Regions from separate parts of the Sporosarcina saromensis genome, predicted to be linked through region 3. Evidence: riboswitches for the same ligand, from Rfam matches in the RefSeq annotation. Region 3 holds a riboswitch; each other region holds the start of a gene.
What was found. A riboswitch is a leader RNA that binds a small molecule or an ion and turns the genes downstream of it on or off. The one in region 3 is predicted to bind cobalamin.
Positions count from the first base shown of each region.

Region 1: it holds a riboswitch for cobalamin, as region 3 does, so the genes downstream of both, metE (5-methyltetrahydropteroyltriglutamate--homocysteine S-methyltransferase) here and ACVHUV_RS01610 (ribonucleoside-diphosphate reductase subunit alpha) in region 3, are expected to answer to the same signal.
Region 2: it holds a riboswitch for cobalamin, as region 3 does, so the genes downstream of both, ACVHUV_RS00950 (ABC transporter substrate-binding protein) here and ACVHUV_RS01610 (ribonucleoside-diphosphate reductase subunit alpha) in region 3, are expected to answer to the same signal.

Region 1 is NZ_CM142738.1:1,998,678-2,006,359, reverse strand. Features, by position in the region: gene ACVHUV_RS10005 (GNAT family N-acetyltransferase) at 1-259, opposite strand, end outside; gene ACVHUV_RS10000 (SIMPL domain-containing protein) at 380-1,018, opposite strand; cobalamin riboswitch at 1,214-1,347, shown strand; gene metE (5-methyltetrahydropteroyltriglutamate--homocysteine S-methyltransferase) at 1,509-3,806, shown strand; gene ACVHUV_RS09990 (hypothetical protein) at 3,863-4,024, opposite strand; gene cyoE (heme o synthase) at 4,049-4,978, opposite strand; gene ACVHUV_RS09980 (hypothetical protein) at 5,213-5,449, opposite strand; gene ACVHUV_RS09975 (YusW family protein) at 5,573-6,007, shown strand; gene ypfJ (KPN_02809 family neutral zinc metallopeptidase) at 6,129-6,965, shown strand; gene ACVHUV_RS09965 (methyl-accepting chemotaxis protein) at 7,000-7,682, opposite strand, start outside.
Region 2 is NZ_CM142738.1:225,226-232,907, reverse strand. Features, by position in the region: gene argS (arginine--tRNA ligase) at 1-699, shown strand, start outside; gene ACVHUV_RS00955 (IS4 family transposase) at 899-2,143, opposite strand; cobalamin riboswitch at 2,388-2,571, shown strand; gene ACVHUV_RS00950 (ABC transporter substrate-binding protein) at 2,701-3,681, shown strand; gene ACVHUV_RS00945 (FecCD family ABC transporter permease) at 3,674-4,666, shown strand; gene ACVHUV_RS00940 (adenosylcobinamide amidohydrolase) at 4,668-6,137, shown strand; gene cbiB (adenosylcobinamide-phosphate synthase CbiB) at 6,134-7,093, shown strand; gene cobD (threonine-phosphate decarboxylase CobD) at 7,080-7,682, shown strand, end outside.
Region 3 is NZ_CM142738.1:356,467-364,148, forward strand. Features, by position in the region: gene ACVHUV_RS01585 (ABC transporter permease) at 1-412, shown strand, start outside; gene ACVHUV_RS01590 (M50 family metallopeptidase) at 510-1,607, shown strand; gene ACVHUV_RS01595 (hypothetical protein) at 1,745-1,906, opposite strand; gene ACVHUV_RS01600 (ribonucleotide-diphosphate reductase subunit beta) at 2,079-3,116, opposite strand; gene ACVHUV_RS01605 (flavodoxin) at 3,086-3,535, opposite strand; gene ACVHUV_RS01610 (ribonucleoside-diphosphate reductase subunit alpha) at 3,520-5,733, opposite strand; cobalamin riboswitch at 5,944-6,123, opposite strand; gene ACVHUV_RS01615 (hypothetical protein) at 6,813-6,953, opposite strand; gene ACVHUV_RS01620 (hypothetical protein) at 7,099-7,650, shown strand.

The DNA of each region.
Region 1 (7,682 bases), 1.6 Mb from region 3:
CATAAAATCTCCGTAATCGAGCTACCTCGTGATTTTCTGAAAAAGGAGATTGATTGATGCCTCCGATAGCGACGACTTCACCTGTATTGTTTTGAACACAAAACAGCCCTTCCCCTCGTTCGTCGAATGTATTTGAACTGTCTTCATAATCGTTCACTAAACGAGTAACAAAACGATATCCTTCATCTTCGCTTTCTTTCACAAGCCTTGAAATATCAATCGTGCGCAAGTTCTCAATCTGTTGAACGACATAATTCATAGACTTCCCCCCTCAATTTTCTCACCTATCTCTACATTCTACAAAGTCTGTCAAAAAGCCTGCTTATTCTAGTAAAACAGTAAAAGTAAGCCGAATCCCTCCTGACGAATTCGGCATTAATTAAAACGAATAGTCAACGCGCATCGTCGCTGTAATGACTAACTGTCCTTTCTCAATGGGTGTTGTTGATTTTTCTGCGGCGACAGAATAATACGGAGTAGGACTTACACGATTCACTTCCTCTACAATTCTTATTGGCTGAGGAGGAACGGCCAGTTGCATAGAATTTGCGATAGTTTGGGCTTTCGTCTGTGCATCTTGCAAAGCAGCTACAATGGCTTCTTGTTCATACATTGATGGATCTTCGACGCTGAATTGGATGCTTGAAACACGATTTGCACCGTTCGCAACCGCTGTATCGATGACAATGCCAACTTGATCAATATTCGTTAATTTCACAGAAATGGCGTTGTTTACTTCATATCCTCTAAATACTTGTTCCCCGTCGACGTAATCATATTTTGGATAGATCGTATATGAAACGGTTTGTATATTCGCTCGAGGAATGCCTAGTTGTACGAACGATTGGATCACTTGATTCATGATTGCGGCATTTTCTTCTTGTGCTACACGGACTTGCTCGTCTACAGTACGCACTTCAAATTGAATAGTTGCTACGTCTGGTTCAACAGCAACTTGCCCATTACCGACGACTGTTATCTTCCTTACCGGTTGGCGAAAAACGTTCTGATGATACAACGAACTTCTCCCTTCTTCATTCAGTTTCTTTACTCTATGCCAAATGAGTAGGTGCTAGTAAAAGATATTTCGCATTCTAGTAAGCGTTTACAACCTAACAATCTCTACCTAACAGTCCTCTAGCAATTCTCCTAAATCCGAATCTTTAGTTGACAGATATTTTTTACTATGCTAACTTTAGGCATCACTACTAATCTAATAGCTATGGAAATAGGTGGTCTGATTTTGGTCAGATCTTAAATGGGAAGCCGGTGCTCAATCCGGCGCGGTCCCGCCACTGTAACGGCATATTGCCGAAGCCAGATACCAGCCTATTTGAACAACGCTGCTAACCTACGGTGAATGGGGAGGTGTTAGACGATACGCAAATGAATTGCGTGCTTTTTCAGCATGCATTTACCCGGAAATCGGGCTACACGTACATTTCTAACATTCCGTAGAAATGTATTTTTTTATGCACAAAATTCCAAAATTGAAGGAGACGAGACAGATGACAGTAATTAGTAGTACAATCGGCTATCCGTATATCGGTGAAAACCGTGAGTGGAAGAGAGCGTTAGAATCATTCTGGGCAGGCAAAACAAGTGAAGAGCAATTGTTGCAGGTAACAAAAGACATTCGTCTTTCCCGTTTACAAAAACAAAAAGAGAGCGGCATTGACCTCATCCCCGTTGGCGACTTCACGCTCTATGATCGTGTGTTGGATACAGCAGTTATGTTCGGGATGATTCCTGAACGCTACGGCTGGAATGGCGGGCAAGTTCCTTTATCTACATATTTCTCAATGGCACGTGGCAACGCGTCTACAGTTGCGTGCGAAATGACAAAATGGTTTGATACAAACTATCACTATATTGTCCCTGAATATGAAGGTCGCAAACTAGCTGTAACCGAAAACAAGCCCCTCATCGACTACCGTGAAGCAAAACAAGAGCTTGGCATTGAAGGAAAGCCGGTACTCATTGGACCGTATACATTCCTAAAGCTTTCTAAAGGTTATGAGACAAAAGATATTCCAGCTTTCTTACTTCAATTACTACCACTCTACGAAAAAGTACTTGTAGAATTGCAAGCGGAAGGAGTCGAGTGGATCCAATTGGATGAGCCGATCCTTTCCACTACTATTACACAGGATGAAATGAAAACCGTTCATGAAATCTATTCACAACTTCGAAAAGCGGTCACGCATAGTAAGTTATTCATTCAAACGTACTTCGATTCAGTTGAATGGTACGAAGAGACAATTGCCCTTCCGGTTGATGGGATTGGCTTGGATTTTGTACACGGAATGAAAAACAATCAAAAGAGTCTAGAGGCGCATGGCTTCCCTGCTGATAAAGTATTTGGAGCAGGTGTGATTGACGGTCGAAACATTTGGCGCGCAAACTTGCAAAACAAATTGGCGTTATTAGATACACTTCAGCAACATGTGTCAGTTGAAAATGTATGGATTCAACCTTCTTGTAGCTTGCAACACGTTCCTGTGACAATTGCATCCGAGCAAAAATTGGACTCGACCATTAAAACGGCACTTGCTTTCGCAGATGAAAAAATTGTTGAAGTATCAACTCTTGTAAAAGCTGTTCGCGAAGGAGCCGACGCTATTGTTCATGAACTTCGTGAAAGTGTTGACGCATGTGAACAGCTTGCTCAATTACCCGCTCGCAATCGCCAAGATGTTTTGCAAGCCGTCAACAATATCGGCAACGTACCAAGTAAACGCCCTACACCATTTGCAGAGCGTCGTGTAAAACAAGAAGAAGCATTTAACTTACCTTTATTGCCGACAACTACTATTGGAAGTTTTCCTCAAACACCTGAAGTGCGTGCAACGCGTACGAAATGGCGCAAAGGTGAAATTACGGAGCAACAGTATGGTGATTTCGTATTCGATGAAATTAAACAATGGGTCGACATCCAAGAAAAGATTGGCCTAGACGTATTTGTACACGGTGAATTTGAACGGACAGATATGGTCGAGTACTTCGGCGAAAAGTTGGACGGCTATGTATTTACAGAAAAAGCTTGGGTCGTTTCCTATGGATCCCGTTGTGTAAAACCGCCAATCATTTATGGAGATATTGCATTTGTCGAACCAATGACTGTCAAAGAATCGGTCTATGCGCAATCTCTTACGGACAAGCCGATGAAAGGGATGCTGACAGGCCCTGTTACAATGTTGAACTGGTCATTTGTACGTGACGATCTTTCCCTTAAAGATGTGACGTACCAAATCGCTCTTGCCCTACGAAAAGAAATTGAAGCGTTAGAAGCAGCAGGTATTCATATGATTCAAGTCGATGAGCCTGCACTACGAGAAGGTTTACCGTTGAAGAAGGACGAATGGAATGAATACTTGGATTGGGCTGTAAATGCTTTCCGTATTTCCACTACTACCGTCCAAGATACGACACAAATCCATACCCATATGTGCTATTGTGATTTCAATCATTTCATCGATTCCATCAGTGCACTAGATGCTGACGTCATTTCCATTGAAACATCAAGAAGCCATGGAGAACTTGTGCATGCATTTAACACGTTCCATTATGACAAAGGAATTGGATTAGGCGTTTACGATATTCACAGCCCGCGTGTCCCATCTGTAGAAGAAATGGTTGAAATCATTGAAAAAGGACTAGAAGTTCTGGACGTGAAACAGTTCTGGATTAACCCTGACTGTGGCTTAAAAACAAGAAAAAAAGAAGAAACAGTCGCTTCGTTAGAAAACATGCTAACAGCAACGAAAAAAGTTCGTGAACAACTCACTGCAGTAAGTTCAAACTAAAAAAAGTGCTCCTTCTCTCACAATTGAAGAGAAGGAGCACTGGTTTATAAACATAATCACCAAAAATCACCAATAAAGCGAATCAAGGGTCTTACTAACCACACAAGCAGTCTAAATGGAAGAAAGAGTAGTTCTGGGATGAAAAACAATACATCTAACAGAAAATCCGAAAACCGATAACGTTCATTTTGCTCTTTACGAACGGTCCTTCTTCTCATGCACCCATCCTCCACACTTCATTATTAGATCGGTAATGTGACAGCAACCATTAACAAAAACAGAATCGCAATATAATTAACTGAATACATGAACATGACATATGCCCATTTATCATCGTCTTTTGTAAAGAAACCTCGAATGGATACAGCAAGGAAACCGATGTTCAAGATCGTTGCAAGGATGATAAACACCATACCTAATGAACCTAAGTAAAATGGCAACGGCAGTAAGCACGCAATATAGACAAACATTTGGCGCTTCGTCATCTTAAATCCGCGGACAACCGGCAACATGGCAACATTCGCAGCTTTGTACTCATTGTATTTTCTCATTGCAATCGCGAATGTATGCGGCATTTGCCAAATGAACAAAATCATAAACAGCATGATTGGGACAATATGATAAGCCGGTGCAATCGCCGCCCACCCAATCATTGGCGTAACTGCTCCTGAAACACTTCCAATAACCGTATTCAAAGTGTATTTACGCTTTGTCCACATCGTATACATCACTACATACGTAAACCATCCAATGAATCCATATACTGCTGCTTCAAACGTGGTGAACAGTAACATGATGAGACCAACTGCAGACATTGTAATTCCGATTCCGAATACAGTTCTTAACGAGAAATGCCCGGTAACAGTTGGACGTTGTTGCGTACGTTTCATCACTGTGTCGATATCAACGTCATACCAATTATTCAAAACGAGTGCACCGCCCATAAGGATGGTACTCCCGATTATCGTTAGCCAAAACAGCTTACTGTTAGCGAACAATGATCCACCCGTGAAGTGAAGTGCAAGCCAAAATCCCACAAATACCGGTAGCGCATTGGCAAGTAGGACGGGTGCTTTAAATAGTGATTTCAAATCTGCAATGAGTGTGCTTGATCGCTCATTCTCAAGCGCAGGACTTTTTTCGTTAAAAGTAATATCCATTTCTTTCGTCATCTATATACGCTCCTTAGAGGTATTCTCTATTATCATCCTCCCCATCATATCATTTCAAGCGACACAATTTAAACGTTTATCGCTTTTTATTTGGAAAATCCTTTACTTTCCTAGTTAGTTCGTCACAAATAATTCAAAAGTGGTTAGATGTGACACCTGTCTGATTTCGACAAAGAATTCTATTCTTCTTGCAATATCAAACAGTACGAAATGAAGTAATACATTTAGTATGTATTATTGTCCAAGCATCAAACCGAATGTAATTGCGAAGAAGAAAATGACAGCATAAATCACAAAAATAAATGCAAATACACAACCCATAACGATCAAATAGGCTTTTGCAAAAGTATTTCGTCGTTCTTGTTTATCCGTCGCCCAAATAATGAGCATGATAATATTAACAATCGGCAATGTGATTAATATAAGTGTAATAATCCACTCTTTTAAGGACATCGTTTGGTTCGTTTCCATACATGACTCCCCTTTCTTGTCTATTCTACGAACATGTTGCACAGAAGTTTCATGTTAAATGACTAACAGTATATCTTCGCAGATTAGCGGTTATGTTAAGTATATAGGAAGGAATGAAAGGGCGTGACATGGACAATGAAGAAAATTGGATTCTTTATAATTACTGTGCTTTCATCAATGTTGTTTGCTTGCAGCAATCAAAATCTTGTTTCTGACAAAGAAGCAAAAGAAATCGTGGATACATATGACATTACAGCTTTTTCAGTCGTTATTGATACGAATGAACAAAGTGAAGTGCTTTCCGCCAGTTTCACAGAGAAGAAAGACCGATCTGAAGCAGAGTATTCCCATAAGAAAGACGAAGTACATCTACATGGTAAAAAAGCGTTGGACAAAATAAACGATGCACTTGAGAAAATGAAGCCTACTCCAGAGACAGAGGAAACTGAATTGATTAAGCAAGTTGCCGAAGCATTCGAGTTCTCTGATTACAAAATGATAAAAATTGAAATCACTTTTAAAGGACATGACAGCAAAGAAATCATGTTTTCAAAATGACATGGATATTGATTGCTTAACAGCATTCAATATCTTTTTTTCATAACGCTTCGATTCACTTAAAAGTGGGTAAAACAAAGCAAATTGCTAATGGATTAATGGTTGGTGAGGAGGGTGTTTAATGGAATGGAAAGGCAGAAGAAAAAGTAAAAATGTGGAGGACCGAAGAGGGATGGGTGGAAAAACACTCGTCGGTGGAGGCATTGGCGGAATTGTTCTTGTTCTCGTTGTCATGTTCCTCGGTGGTGATCCTGGAGAACTTCTTGGCAACTTATCTGGCGAACCTTCAAATACAGCTTATGTAGAAACAGAGCAAGATAAAGAGTTAGCTGATTTCGTCTCAGTCGTATTAGCAGATACCGAAGAGGTGTGGACGCGCGTATTTCAAGAGGAAGGACTCGAGTATCGTGAACCAACGCTCGTTTTATTCACTGAAAGTGTGCAATCTGCTTGTGGGCTAGCCGGTTCAGCAGTCGGACCTTTTTATTGTCCTGCAGACGAGAAATTATATATTGACTTAAGTTTCTTTAATGAACTGCAATCAAAATTTGATGCTCCAGGGGATTTCGCGATGGCCTATGTCGTGGCCCATGAAGTCGGGCACCATGTACAAAAACTAGTAGGAACTAGCGATAAAATGGCGAGTATACGAGCGCAAGTGAGCGAGGAGGAATATAATGAGTACTCCGTTCGACTAGAACTACAAGCTGACTATTTTGCGGGTGTGTGGGCACATCACGCAAACAGTATGGGGGTTGTGGAAGAAGGCGATTTGGAAGAAGCGCTCAACGCTGCGAGTGCCGTTGGAGACGATACAATTCAACAACGAACTCAAGGTTATAGTGTTCCTGAAAGTTTTACACACGGCACAGCGGAACAACGGAAGAAATGGTTTTATCGAGGGTTTACGTCAGGCAAGCTCAACGAAGGGGATACATTTCGTACACCCGATCTATAAAAAATCGACCGAGACATCTCGCTCGGTCAATTTTTTATATAATGTCGGATACTCTTTTAGACTGATCATCCAAAGCAGAAGCCGATGATGAGATGACAAGGAAATCTTCCATAGCGACTTCAATTCGTTCTTGGCAACGTTGAATATGTTGCTCGGCTACCGCTGTACCCTTTGATATGTTTTGAATTTCACTCGTTATGGATTCAACACCTTCTCGTACTTCGACAATTGACTGTTCCACGTTAGCCGACAACTTCCTCACTTCTTTTGCAACTACGTCAAATCCTCTACCATGTTCCCCCGCTCGCGTTGCTTCAATTGCTGCGTTCAATGCAAGCAAATTCGTCTGTGCAGCAATGGCTCGGATTGTTTTTACAATGTCTTGAATGCCCTCTGCATGTGTTTCCAGTTTTCCTAATGTTAATGTGTTTTCAGCAGAAGCCACTGCAATTGCCTCAATAATCTGCAGTACTTCTTCACTTCTCTCAATGCCGACAGCAGCACGATTAGTCAATTCTTCGGACATATTCCGAAGATCCTCTACTAAGTTCGTAATAGACGTCTGACGCTTCGTGATATTAGTCGCCACCTTCGAAATACCAATGACTTTCCGAAATTTTGTGCTGTAAATCGGCATATACGTTGCTTGTAACCAAACTTTTTGACCAAATTTGTCCTTCCGCTCAATCTTCCCTTGCTGACGCACCCCTCTAGTTA
Region 2 (7,682 bases), 130 kb from region 3:
CATGAAGACAAGCTGCGTCGTGGATTCGATAAGCTGATCAACATTTGGGGAGCAGACCACCATGGCTACATTCCACGTATGAAAGCAGCGATCGAAGCATTAGGCTACGACCGCGACACGCTTGAAGTAGAAGTGACACAAATGGTGCAACTGTACAAAGACGGCGAGAAATTTAAAATGAGTAAGCGTACCGGCAAAGCGGTCACATTGCGTGAACTCGTCGAAGAAGTCGGCCTGGATGCTGTTCGTTATTTCTTCGCAATGCGTTCATCCGATGCGCAAATGGACTTCGATTTAGATCTTGCGATTTCCAAATCGAACGAAAACCCGGTGTACTACGCGCAATACGCACATGCACGCATTTCATCCATCTTGCGTCAAGCAGGCGACGCAAACCTTGCTGCTTCAACAGATCACGTCGATCTTTTACAGACGGAAAAAGAACTGTCACTGTTGAAAAAAATCGGTGACTTCCCACGTCTTGTGAGCGATGCAGCAAGACTACGCTCACCACACAGGATCACAGTCTATATCCAGGAACTCGCAGCTGAATTCCACAGCTTCTACAATGCGGAAAAAGTGCTCGACCCGGAAAACCGTGATCTATCCGAAGCACGCCTAGCACTCATCACAGCAACACGCACAACAATCGCCAACGCCCTCAAACTCATTGGCGTCGCAGCACCTGAAAAAATGTAACCCCATTTCGCCCTTCCGTCTTCACGACGGAAGGGCGAATATTTTGAATCGTGTTGGTGCCTGTCCCCGAACACTAGCGTTGCATAGTTTACACTAAATACATTAAAATCTATATTTTTACATTATGGTACTCCGGTAAAATTTAAAAAAGGGAACAGGGGTCTACAGTTAAATCAGTTCCCTTTTTTTGTAATTTAATTTATTTAGCTTTGTTTTTCTTTGTTGCTTTTAACTTCTTCTCTTTTTTGATGAAATGTTGTTTATTTATCGGGTCGACAATGGCAGAGTCTTCACCATAATTTATTGGTTTCTCTTCTTCCTTGGACACTTTTTGCCTTCCTTTACTCTTTCTAAGCTTTCGGTTGACGTAGTTTAACAGTTTTCTAATCGTTTTAAACACATACAACCTGACGTTTCTAAAGAGTGTCCAAAGTGTTCGATTAGGCATATGAATGAGTCGCAGGATTTCTGCCAATGCCACTGTTATGAGCGCAATGTACATCTGGTTCCATATGCCAACTGGAGAAGTGCTAAACAAATGATCAATCTTGACATGCTGCTTTAACCACTTAAAGAAAAGCTCAATATACCAACGGTTTTTATACGTTTCCATGATCTCTTCTTCAGTCAGTTCCAATCGATTGGTTATTAGATGAAAGTGAGTTCCTTTGTCATCTACAAACTCAATATAGCGCAGTGGTTCTTCGCGCGTGAGTATCGAAACCAACTCATTGCGAAGGACCTTATCATGCGTTGGCGTTTCTGATTCTAGCGTTTCCATTCTAAAATTCTTGCGCGTACGCACGAGAAATTGAACGCCTCTTTCCATCCAGCCGCCCATCTTTGTCTTGTGGGCGTAGCCACGATCCATGACATATAATGCGCCATCAGCATCAATGATATGATTGACAGCGTCGGAGTCCGCTATATTCCCAGTAGAAGGAATCATTTTCTCTGGATAGACGCTATTTGCAGAGGCTAAAGCGACCCGTATATGCAATTTAATGCCGCAAGAGTCCTTAGAAACTGCAGTCCAGTTTAACGCATTTTTTGGTAATTTCCCATACGTTGCATCTATGATTTTTAGTACTCCAACATTAGAATTTATTCCTTTAGCTACTCCTTTTACTTGCCAATACCTTCGTGCAATACGGTTAAAGAGATCAACTAAGTGTTCAGTATCTAATCCATTCAGACGACGGCTAATTGTAGAATAGCTGATAAAATCAATTCCAAGCTCTTTCTTAAATGCCTCGTCTGACTGGATTCCTGCTTCAATGTCCCGATGACTATGCCATTGTGCAACATTCGCCATAATAAAGAGTTTTACGATTGAGAAGTCAGTAATTTTATTCGTACCATTCATTAAAGGACAAGCTAAAATACTATCTGGTAAATTGGATAAGAGTTGACGAAAGACTAAATTAGGGTTTACACTTTTCATGGCTTACTCCTTTTTGTAGTGTAAGGGAACTGATTTAGTCGTCGCTTCCTTACCTACATTAGGAGTTTTTTTGTCGTTCTTCAAGTCTTTTATTCTATTTTTTATTTAAATCATCTATTTTTTTACTGTGGTGCAACGCTAGTGGTCCCCGAAACAATTCACAATTGTTTCGGGGACAGGCACCAAAAAAATAGGACTCTCGACATTGTCGAAATGTATAGTATAATGAATCAGAATTGAAAATTACATACCCAAACATGAAGGTGCCCCGCTTCCAACGCCGGGGTTAAAAGGGAAGTCGGTTCAATGCCGACGCGGTCCCGCCACTGTATGTGCAAGCAAACTGCAAGTGCCACTGGAATCGTTCCGGGAAGGCGCAGCGAGCGTTACGCACGAGCCAGGAGACCTGCCTTCATGAATCACCCGTACCCTACGAGGATAGGTTTGGTGAAAATCGGTACAAGCAAGTTAGAAACGTCGTACCGGATTTTTACTGAGCACATTCCTCCGTTGACAAACGGGGGATTTTTATTTGGACAAAACAGGAGGAACGAGCAATGAAGAAGTTTTTGCAATTACTACTCATGGCCGTGCTCGCGACATTCATGCTTGCGGCATGCGGTACAGCGGACGAGCCGAAAAAAGAGGAAACGCCTGTAACTGAAAACGGGCAAGCAGACGGACAAGAAGCGTCTGAAGAAGTAGCATTCCCTGTCACCTTGACAGATGCTGTCGGCAATGAAATCACGTTTGAAGAAGCACCAAAAACAATCGTGTCCATGATGCCAAGTAACACAGAAATCCTTTTTGCCCTTGGTTTGAACGAAGAAATCATTGGCGTCAACGATTATGATAATTACCCTGAAGAAGCATTGGAAAAAGAAAAAATCGGCGGCATGGAGTTTAACGTCGAAAAAATCGTAGCGATGCAACCGGATGTTGTCTTCGCACACGAATCCGGTCTGAGCACTGGTGAAGAAGGCTTACAACAAATCCGCGATGCGGGCGTTCAAGTGTTTGTCGTGAAAAACGCAACGAACTTTGAAGAAACATACACAACGATCGAACAAATCGGTCAAGCGACTGGAAAAACAGCAGAAGCAACAACAATTATCGAAGACATGAAAGCGAAAGTCGCTGAAGTGATCGAGAAAACAGAAAAAGTTGAAAACAAAAAGCGTGTATTTATCGAAACATCCGATGCACCTTCCATCTATGCACCGGGTAAAAACACGTTCATGCAAGAAATCTTGGACATGATCGGTGCGGAAAACGTTGTCACTGAAGAAGGTTGGGTGATGATCAGTCCTGAAGAAATCGTCAACCAAAATCCTGACGTTATTATCGTCATGTATAGCTATGTGCCGGACATTATCGAAAGCGTGAAAAACCGCGATGGCTTCGGTGACATTACAGCCGTAAAAGAAGACCAAGTCATTCAAGTCGATGAAAACTTGACGAGTCGTACTGGTCCACGTCTTGCACTCGGTCTTGAAGAAGTAGCGAAAGCAGTATACCCAGAGGCTTTTGGTGAATAAAGCAACCACTGCCTACATCGTGTCCACCGCCACATTACTCGTGGCGGTCTGGCTCGGTGTTTCAATCGGAACGGTACATATTCCAATCAACACATTTTGGGACGCATCCGATACGACGGCAACGAACATTTTATATAAAATTCGCATGCCACGTGTTATCTTAGCTGGACTAGTCGGCGCCTCGCTCGCCATTGCAGGAGCCGCATTCCAAGGTTTATTAAAAAACCCACTTGCTGATCCATACACCCTCGGAGTGTCATCCGGCGCCTCTGTTGGTGCGGTTATGACACTCTTTTTTGGCTTGTCCATTCCGATTGTCGGCACATACACCTTACCGTTTTTCAGCATGACCGGTGCAGCAATTACAATGTTTCTCGTCATCGGCTTCGCACGTCTCGTCGACCGTTCCATGAAAATGGAGACGATCATTTTGACAGGCATCATCTTCGGGTCCTTCTTAGGCTCAGTTCTATCATTAATGATTGCCCTCACCGGCGAAGAACTCCGCCAAATTATCGGCTGGCTTCTAGGCAGTGTGTCCATGCGCGGTTGGAATTACATTCTCATGATCCTGCCATTTGTCGTCATCGGCTCCTTCATTCTTTGGTTGAACCGTCGTGAATTAAATGCGATGCTATTTGGAGAAGAACGTGCCCATCATTTAGGCGTAAACGTTAAAAAACGAAAATTTATGATCCTTATCGGCGGCTCCATCTTAACAGGTTCCGCTGTCGCAGTATCCGGTACAATCGGCTTTGTTGGCCTCGTAGTTCCGCATATGACAAGACTCATGTGGGGGTCTGACCATCGTCATTTACTGACATTATCATTCTTAAACGGTGCATCATTGCTCATCATCTGTGACTTGATTGCCCGCACGATCATTTCACCAACAGAACTACCAGTTGGCGTCATTACCGCATTTATCGGAGCACCAGTGTTTGCGTATATTTTCTACAGACAGAGAAGGAAAGGGGCGATGTGACATGCTGCAAGTGAACAACCTTTCAGGCGGCTATGGCAAAGAGCCAGTTGTCCGCGATGTATCATTCCAAGTGGCAAAAGGGGAAGTGCTCGGCATCCTTGGGCCAAATGGCAGCGGGAAATCGACGTTGCTCAAAATTATTTCAGGCATTTTGCCGAAACTGACAGGCACCGTCCGTATCGACGGGCAAGACGCTGCGGTTTATTCCCAAAAAGAATTTGCGCGGAAAGTGGCTGTCTTGCCACAGCTCCATGCGCACGCCTTTTCCCATACCGTAAAAGACACCGTCTCCCTTGGCCGGTACCCGCATCAGTCCGGTCTCTTTTCCACCTGGTCGGAAACGGATGAAACAGCCGTCCAAGAAGCGATGGCGTACACAGGCATAACACGCTATGAACATACGCCGATCGAGCTATTGTCAGGCGGCGAGCAACAACGGGTTTTCGTCGCACAAGCACTCGCCCAGCAAGCACCCATCCTCTTACTGGATGAGCCGACCAACCATCTCGACATCGCACACCAACAGCAATTACTCGATACAATTCGAAAACACGCCGTCGAAAAAGGGGTGACCGTCATCTCCGTTTTCCACGACGTCAACCTCGCATCATTATATTGCGACCGTTTGCTCCTTATGGACAAAGGGACTATCTCAGCAATCGGTGATCCGCAAGACGTCATTCAAGAAACGATCATCGGCTCCGTCTACAACGCGCGCATCAAGACACAGCCGCACCCGGAGCTCCCGAAACCGCAAATGACGTTGTTGCCTGATACAATGGATACGAAACCGTTCATTGTCAAGAAAGAACAAATTACCATTTCAGCGGACCACGTCGGACTGCGCACCGACAAGCCGTTAAAAACCGTCTCATCCGCCGTCCATAACGCCGGCACAGGCTGGTACCGCGCATTCGTCAACCGTCACGTCGACGCCGACTACAATATCGACAATGTCAAAGCGGAAAACGAAGCCTATCTTCAACAACGTGGCTACCACCTGACAGAAACCGTTGGCATGATGACGGCGGTCACGACCGAACACGCAGAAGTTGGTGAATATAAAGGAGACTTCGGCACCGTCCTCATCATGGTCACTGCTGGCGTCGGAAACGCAGTCGATGTGTCGCAAGCTCTTTACCGGGACCGGCCGGAACGCATCGGCACCATCAACACATGGATCATCGTCAACGGTCACTTATCCGAAGAGGCGTTCATCCAAGCGATGATCACAGCGACGGAAGCGAAAACGAAAGCGCTCCAAACCGAAGCGATCACCGACCCATTAACCGGCACAATCGCAACTGGCACATCGACCGACAGCCTACTCGTCGCCGCCACACAAGAAGGCGAATCGTTGCCATATGCGGGCCCTATCACGCCCCTCGGCAAACTGATTGGCCACGGCGTCTACGATTGCACCGTCCGCGCCATCAAAGCCTACAAACAAGCGAAAGGTTGGCACACATGATTCAAACCCATTTTGTTGCAATCGCGATCGGGTTCCTCCTTGACCGCCTCATTGGGGACCCCCCGAACTGGCCACATCCAATACGTTGGATCGGCACGTTAATTACTAAACTAACCGCGGTCTTAAACAAAGGACGTGCCCGCATACTAAAAGGCGCGGGATTGCTGCTCATGATGATCGTTATCGTGACGGGCATCGTTCTGGCAATTGTAACGATCGCCTATCAAACGCATATTGCAGTAGGCATCGCCGTTGAAGCCGTCCTTATTGCCATTGGTCTTGCCCAGAAAAGTTTACGGGATGCAGCGACGGAAGTGTACAAGCCTTTGATCGCTGGCGATATGCAAGAAGCAAGAACGAAACTAAGTTGGATTGTCGGCCGCGATACAGCAGCGCTACAAGAAAGCGACATTGCCCGCGGAGCCATTGAAACGGTCTCAGAAAACACATCAGATGGAGTGACAGCACCATTATTTTGGGCATTCCTGTTTGGTGCGCCAGGCATCTGGTTGTATAAAACGGTTAACACACTCGATTCGATGGTTGGGTATAAAGACGACCGCTACCATGAATTCGGCAAGTTTTCAGCGCGTGCCGATGACGTGCTGAATTTCATTCCCGCAAGAATTACAGGGTTGCTCATCTTACTGACGACACCGAACGAAGGGGGCATCCCGTTCCGTCAACGGTTCGCCGGTTGGTGGCAAGATGCTAAACGTCATCCAAGTCCGAACAGCGGCTATTTAGAAGCAGCCACCGCTTGGCAACTCGGTGTCACGTTAGGCGGGAAAAGTACATATCGAGGCGTCGTTTCTGAACGTCCTCAAATTGGTCCTGGCCACCGGAAGCTCACTGCACCCGATATCCAATCGACCATTGTCCACATGCACATTGTATCGTTTGTATGTTGGATGTTACTGACAGCCATTGGAGTGATCATACATGCAATTACCTGAACACGGCGCAAACCCGCACCATGTCTATAAGCGATTAGGCATCGAGCCACCTAAGCGAACCGTTGATTTCAGTGAAAACTGCAATCCGGAAGGACCGCCGAAAAACGTGATCGAGATGTGGCCGGCGCTCTTGTCGACGATTCCTACCTATCCTGATCCATCCGGCGAACCGTTCTTGTCGGAAGTGGCAGCGTACCATCACGTTTCTCCTGCTGCTGTCATCGCAGGAAACGGTGCAGCAGAGCTCTTATCGCTCTTGGCTGAACGATACCGCGGCAAACGGGCAATCGTCGTCCATCCGACATTCTCCGAATACGAAGCGACGTTGCGGGCAAAAGGCGTAGAACCGATACGTGTTCTCGCTACAGAACAAGACGGTTTCAAACTGCCCGTAGCAGCTATCATAGAAAAACTTCCGAACGCAGCTGCATTGTATTTGTGCACGCCGAACAACCCGACAGGCATCTTGCCGTCCCGGGAAGAACTCCTATCACTCATCGTGCAAGCAGGAGAAGCCGGTTGCGAAGTCATCCTAGACGAAGCGTTCATCGACTTCGTAGATGAAGAAAAATCATTCATCCCGAACGTG
Region 3 (7,682 bases):
TAGTTTCATTTTGACGTTGGGCGTCATTGTGCTAACTTCGTATTTATCCGGATACCAACCGGCTGATACAGCAGTCATCGTTGTTGCTGTCGTGTTATCTTCTTTATTTTACATCGCGATCGGAACCATTCTAGGTCTCTATTCAAAATCGGTAATGGAAGCTTCATTGATTGTGATGCCTGTCATTCTCATCTTTTCGCTTGGATCGTTTATTACACAATTAGCGGATAGTTATCCAATTTTGAAATTCACTTTGTACTTGCCGAACATCCAACTCATTGAATTAGCGACAAAAGTGGAAGCTGGCGGTAGTTTCGGTGATGTACTTGTTGAATTAGGAATCATCGCTGCATGGGTCGTTGTGTCTTTCATTGTAACCAATATCATTTACAGAAAAAGGATGATAGATTAAGATGAAACAAGTTATAAAGCTATTCATAAGCTTTTGCATCGCTGTTCTTCTCGTGTTCATTTACAAAACTGTTTTTAACTAATCTGAGGTGTTTATTTTGAAAAATTTGTCGGCCTTTATGGTTGGTGGATTGATTGGGTTTTTGGCAGTCCTTTACTTCATCATCTACCCAGAACCGTGGTCCATCCGATCAGCGGCAGTCGTCATTGTAAGTCTTTTTGCCAGCATCTTTCTTGGCATTTTATTGCACGAAATGGGACACTTCATCGCAGGGCGTGGCCAAGGGATGCAGTTACTCAATCTAAGTGTCGGCCCATTCGTCATCGAACGGTATAAAGGAAAGTTGTATTTCCATCTCGTCCCCTCGGTTCTTGGGTACTTAGGCAGAGCCATGATGGTATTTCCTGAACAGTTGGATAAGCACATTATGCGTAAAAAACTCATTCGTTATGTCTATGGGGGACCTATCACAAACATTGTGCTAGGTGCCCTTTCACTCGCGCTTGCTTTCTTCACGTGGCACGAGCCATTCTTTCTTATCTTTGGTCTACTAAACATTCTGTTAGGCACAATGAACTTGAAGCCTGCTATGGCAAGCAGCGTCATGACGGATGGGTTGGTCTTACAAAAGCTGAAAACAGAGCAAGATACCGTCATGCTTACGGGGTATACCATGGCGACGAAAAGTTTGCAAGTGGAAGACGTGAAGGAGTGGTCACCAGCATTCATTCAGAAACTAGAATTACTCGTTCAATCCGACGACCCTATGAGTAAAATCTACTTGCAAACGATCGGGTATTACTATTTTCCGAATGAAGCAAGCCGCGTAACCGCCCTTGCGCAACCGGTTATTGACAATCTAGCCGTCAACAAACCTGACTATTATGCTGATATGGCTGCAATTACTTTTACGACAGCTTTGTTGTTCGAAGGAAAGCTGACAAGTCATCCAGGAGTCGAAGCACTTCTCCAATCAATCAGTAAAGTCGACAAAGTGATCGACTTCAAACGACAGGCGCTACAATTGTATCGACAAGGCGATCTAAACGGTGCAATTGGCAAGTTGCACGATGCACATCATGCACTTGGTAAATGGCATCCATTGTATTTACGTGGAGAGATGGAGAAACGGTTACTGTTAAATTTAATCAAGATGTTGGAAAATCGTCCAAACGAAGCTACCTATTTTAATTAATCATTTCCTTCAATCATCAAATCGCGTGAAAAATAGCCTCTTATATCCATTTCACGCGGTTTGCTGTTCTCCTTCTTTATACTTCGACATTTATCGACATTACATGTCGTCTGCTTCTTACGACGAACGATACGAGCTCATTTGTCTTCTTCTAGTCGTTTTATCTGATTCCTCAGTGCAATCATTTCCCTTCTAATGGCTTGCATTTGCTTAGACGTATCAATGCCTATTCGAACAGCATACGTAATGACAAAAAACACTGCGACGAGTGCAATTGCCCCTAAAAAGTAGATTTCCATCTCTCTTTCCTCCTAATTGTTGGTATTGATAGTTTATCATATAGATCCATTTCCTGTTAATTGAGATTCGCCCTTTAAATCTTCATTAACTAGCCTCAATTTGCACACAAAAAAGAAGGACCCCTTCCCACATCGAAAAGGTGTCCTTCCCTACTAGTCACTATACTCTACCTTACAAATCATCAAACCCGTTCAAATCGCTTGTCTTCACATACTGTCTCGATGTTTGCTCAAAGAAATCGGTTTTTGTATCGTCAAAACTATCGACATACGCGCGGATCCACTTCATCGGGTTATCCGTGTACGCTGGATAGATTTCGCTTAGTCCGAGCATACGCAACATTTTGTTTGCTCGGTATTTGACGTAGCCAGCCATTTCGTCCAAGTCGATCCCTTCGATTCCACCTAGCACATAGTTACTCCAGATGATTTCCTGTTCAACGGAGTGGCGGAATTGGTCGTAAATCCATTCCGTAAATTCTTCTGTATTGTAGGCAGGATTTTCGGCAAGGGTTGCGCGGAAAATGTCACTAATTGCTTTTCCGTGCTGTAACTCGTCGCGATTAATATACGAAATCATAGTAGACGTTCCGACCATCTTCTGGTGTCGTGCAAGATTGTAGAAAAACGCAAAGCCACTATAGAAGAATAGGCCTTCCAATAGCGTCGTATAGACCATCGCCTTTAAGACAGTTTCAATCGTCGGATTCTCTGCGAATTCGTTGTAAATGTCGACAATCCGTTCGTTTCGCTTCATGAGCACTTCATCGCTACGTCCCATTTCAAATGAAGCCATCTGCTTGTCCAATGTCGTGACGGATGATAACACGTAAGCATAACTGTGGTTGTGCTCACTTTCCTGATCGGCAATTGTTGCCATGATCGATTTTACCGAAGGATCAGTTGCAAAGTCTGCAATTTTCATCGCAATGACCGTTTGCGGTCCGTCAAGTGTCGCCAGCAAACCGATAATTTTCAAAAATGCTTCCTGCTCGGCTTTCGATAAGTTGCCGAACTGCTTAACATCTTGTGTCATATCGACTTCATTCGCCGTCCAAAATAGTGAACGGATTTTTTGTCGTAATGTATAGAAATGTGGATGTGCAAGGTCATTCCAATTCAGGATGCCGCTCGCTTTTCCACCAAAAATCGCTGTTGATTTATTTGGATTTGCTGGATTCAGCACTTTAACGCGTGTGAGTGTTTCCATTGTTGTAAAACTCCTTTCGCCCAGTCAATGACGGTCTGTTCTTGCGCGCCACGTGGACTTTGTTCAATTTTCAGGGGAGCCATGCGTGACGCGTAAAACTTCGCGAGCTTCACTGCAGCATTGCAAAACAGGTCGTCTCCGCCAAACTGCGTATCACCCGTTCCAAATACGTATACATTGTCCGGCTTATATCCGACGTCCAAGACAAAATCTTTCACTTCGTCCGGCGTCGCCCCTTTATCCCATGTGAATGAACCGACGATTATCGCATCGAATTGGCGGGGATCTGGTACAGGCCCTAAACCAATCCGATGCACAGTCACATCCATTCCTTCACGCAGCAACGTTTCCTCTACTAGTTCCGCCACTTCTTGCGTATTGCCGCTCCACGAAGCATACGCAATTAGGAATGACACCATTCGCACTCCTCAATGTCGGAAGCCGTCGAACGTGTATAATAGGTCGTTTTCATGCCGGACTTCCAAGCTTGCATATGCAAATCGAGCAAGACGGACGCACGGATGTTGTTCGGCACGTACACGTTAAACGAAATGGATTGGTCGACATGACGTTGTCGAGCCGCATTCTGCTTAATCGACCAACGTTGGTCCACAATATACGCGGAGCGGCGGTACACATCGTACGTGTTGTGGTCCAAATCCGGTGCAATGACCGGTAACTTGTAATCCTTTTTCTCCTCGTGATAAAACGGCTTGAAAATCGGGTCGATGGAAGCTGTCGAACCTGCGATGACCGAAGTTGAGCTATTCGGCGCAACCGCCATCAGATAGCCGTTTCGAATCCCGTTTGCTGCGACATTCGCACGTAGCTCCTGCCATTCTTCCGATTGGTAATCGCGTCTTTCGAAATAAGAACCAGTGTGCCAATCAGAGCCTTCAAACAATGGATAAGCCCCTTTTTCACTCGCCAATTCCATTGAAGCTTTAATCGTCAAGAAGGCGATTTTTTCATAGAGTTCATCCGCGTACGCCACTGCTTCATCGGATTCCCATTGAATATTTTTCAATGCTAACAAATGGTGCCAACCGAATGTTCCAAGTCCGATTCCACGGTAACGGGAATTCGTCCGTTGCGCTTGGACAACCGGAATTTTATTCAAATCAATGACATTATCAAGCATGCGCACTTGAATCGTAATCAATCTTTCCAAAACGTCAGCCGGTACAGCACGACCAAGGTTAACTGAAGACAAGTTACAAACGACGAAATCGCCTGGTTTTGAACGTGTGACGACAATATCATCTTCGAGCGTTACGGACTCAAATTGCGTCGCACTCATATTTTGCATGATTTCTGAACAAAGGTTACTCGAGTACACCATACCTTCGTGTTTGTTCGGGTTCGCCCGGTTTACTTCATCACGATAAAACATGAATGGCGTCCCTGTTTCCAGTTGGCTACGCATGATGCGCTTCATAATTTCAATCGCAGGAACTGTCTCTTTCGTCAATGAAGGATGGTTGACACATTCCTCATATTTTTCGCGGAAACTGCCTTGCCCTTTTGACTCGTCATAGAAATCTTCGAGCGAATACCCCATCACTGTACGGACTTCGTGCGGGTCGAATAAATGCCACTCGGCACGCGCTTCCACTTGTTCCATGAAAATATCCGGCATACAAACGCCTGTAAAAATATCATGCGCGCGCAGACGGTCATCCCCGTTGTTCAGTTTCAGGTCAAGGAATGTGAAAATGTCTTTGTGCCACACGTCAAGATACACTGCGATCGCACCTTGGCGTTGGCCAAGCTGATCGACACTAACTGCAGTATTGTTCAGTTGTTTAATCCATGGAAGCACACCACTGGATGCTCCTTTGAACCCACGGATAGAGGACCCACGTGAACGGACTTTCCCCATATATACACCAATTCCACCGCCATATTTCGACAAATTGGCAATGTCCGTGTTGCTGTCATAAATACCTTGTAAGGAATCATCAACCGTGTCGATGAAACAGCTTGATAGCTGACCATGTGGCTTCCCTGCATTCGACAAAGTAGGTGTTGCAACGGTCATGTACAAATTGCTCATCGCCCAGTACGCTTCAGCAATTTTCCCTAGACGATTGTCCGTTTCGTTTTGCATTAGCGTCATGGCAATGATCATCCAACGTTCTTGTGGCAACTCGACCGGTTGTTTATCAAAATTCACTGCCGCATAGCGATCCATCAGTGTCTTTAGCCCGATATATGTAAATAGCTTGTCCCGCTCCGGTTCAAGGAAACGACCGAGCTCATTCAACTCATCATGTGAATATTTTTCTGTCAGTACAGGTGTGTACAAACCTTGTTGCACCAGTTTTTCGACATTTTTCGCGAAATCTGTATACACTTCGACACCACGCGCTTGTGTTTGGCGTGCATACACATCATCTAAATAAATGCGTGCCGCGACGAATGTCCAATAAGAAGACGCCTCATCAATATTGCTCAAGCACTCCAGAATCATCGCTTTCGCCCATTCCGAACGGCTCGCTTCCGGATGACGCTCGTTCCAACGTTCGCTCGCTAGCAGTAATGGTTGTAATTTCTCCGTTCCGAATTCGGCTTGCAGCTTGTCCAGCAGATCAGCTCCGCTTGTCTGTTCACGCATGATTGTCAAAATAATCCCGCTCCTTCTATACTAGTTACCGGCGTTGCCGGGAATTAAAGAATTTAAGTGTTAATTAAAAATAAAAAAAGCCATGAGTCAACCTTCCCAAGGAGTCATCGCTTTGTTGTAAGTTGTAGAAACAAATCGGAACAATGCTTACATATAAGCATTACACGGATTCACTTCCACTTCTCAACCCCCGAAGAAAGTGTCGCTCGACGATGAATGGCAGGTCTACTGGCTGACGTTTCATCCTTCCGTCTCCCCTTCCCGCAACGTGCTTGTCACAGTGGTCATGAGGCGGTCGTCTACGTTCACAGTTGCGGGGACAGCTCCGACTAGCGGATTCCCTATTAAACCGAACTTGGTACCATTTCATCGCAAATACTATATATAGTGTTCTTTTCTCTTTAACTACCCTAACATGTTGTGTTCTAATCGTAAATAGCTAAAAAGTTATAATTGAATTTCAAACTTTCAAAAGGGCAGTAGGATTTTAGGGAAGATGATTAATAGAAACAGAAATTGTAAATGAGGAATAGTCGTAACGAATCGATTCATAAGGGGAACGTATATTTTTTGTTGAATTTTGTAGAAGTTACTTTTGAAGCAAAGAACATGTATGAAAATAATAAGGTGGATTTGACCTATTTTTTTGGTGGAGATTTGGGAGTTTTATTATGGGTAAATGGTCGGCTCGGAAATTGTCGAGCGGCGAGGGGATTAAAGGAGATTGTGCTTAATAATAGGGAGTTTTCCCGTTCTCACCGGTTCATGAGCAGTTACCACCGATTCGGACGGGTTTACCACCGATTCTAAGCACTTTACCACCGATTCGCCTGTTTTCAGTAGAATTCCAACTTCAACCTCTGCCCAGAAACAACCTTTTTCCCGTTATCACCGGTTCAAACGGGTTTATCACCGATTCGGAGCGTGTTATCACCGATTCTAACGGCGTTATCACCGATTCTCGAGCTGTTATCACCGATTCCAACCACTTTACCACCGATTCGCCTGTTTTCAGCTGTAATTCAACTTCAACCCCTGCCCAGAAACAACTTTTTCCCGTTATCACCGGTTCAATAGGATTTATCACCGCTCATCGGCACTTTATCACCGCTTGTAGACCGTTTATCAACGCTTATCAGCACTTTATCACCGCTTAACCTCTCTTTATCACCACTCGCCCAGTTTTTAGGCGACGATTTTATCCCAAACAAACAACCGCTCCTAAAACAGAGCGTTCGCAAATTGGAAACTCATTATCTATCAAATATATTTTTTGATTTATCATAATTTTATTGATAATAAACTCTTACTTATGTTACCATATTACTATTAATTACAAAAAAGGAGATTTTTAAAATGAGCTATAAGGTTTTTTTGTTAATGGTATCCTTATTCCTCCTTCTTTTCGGATGCTCACCCAATGACGAAGGCGAAGCAAAATTGCCTGGAGATACAGAGCAGACACTCAGTGAAACGTTAGAAAGACCTGAGATTTTTGTCGGTATTAAAGATCCAGAGGAAGAGGGTGGGGCCACTTATGCAATACGTGATAAATCTTGTTGGGAAGAAGAAGGAAAGGAATGCAATAACCTCCAACCTCATGATCCAGAAGAGTTAGTGAAAGGCTATCCTGCGATGATTGTTCAGCAAGAGGATGAACTTGTAATCATGAAGCTAAACTCGAGTTTTAACACCCCCGATGCAACATGGTATATAGATGAACCGGAGATTATCCAACATTTTAAAGGCGAAGAAACAACAGTTGAAACCATAGATGAGAACAATGGCAGCCACACTTTCAAAGCCCCTCAGGAACCGGGGAGATACTTTTTTTCCGCTATCCTTCGATGGAATGGAGAGATTAAGGGAGAAGCAATCTTCGCATTTTCTTTTTTCGTAAAGGAATAATTTCCATTGGAATCCATCTACTCGCAGTGCCT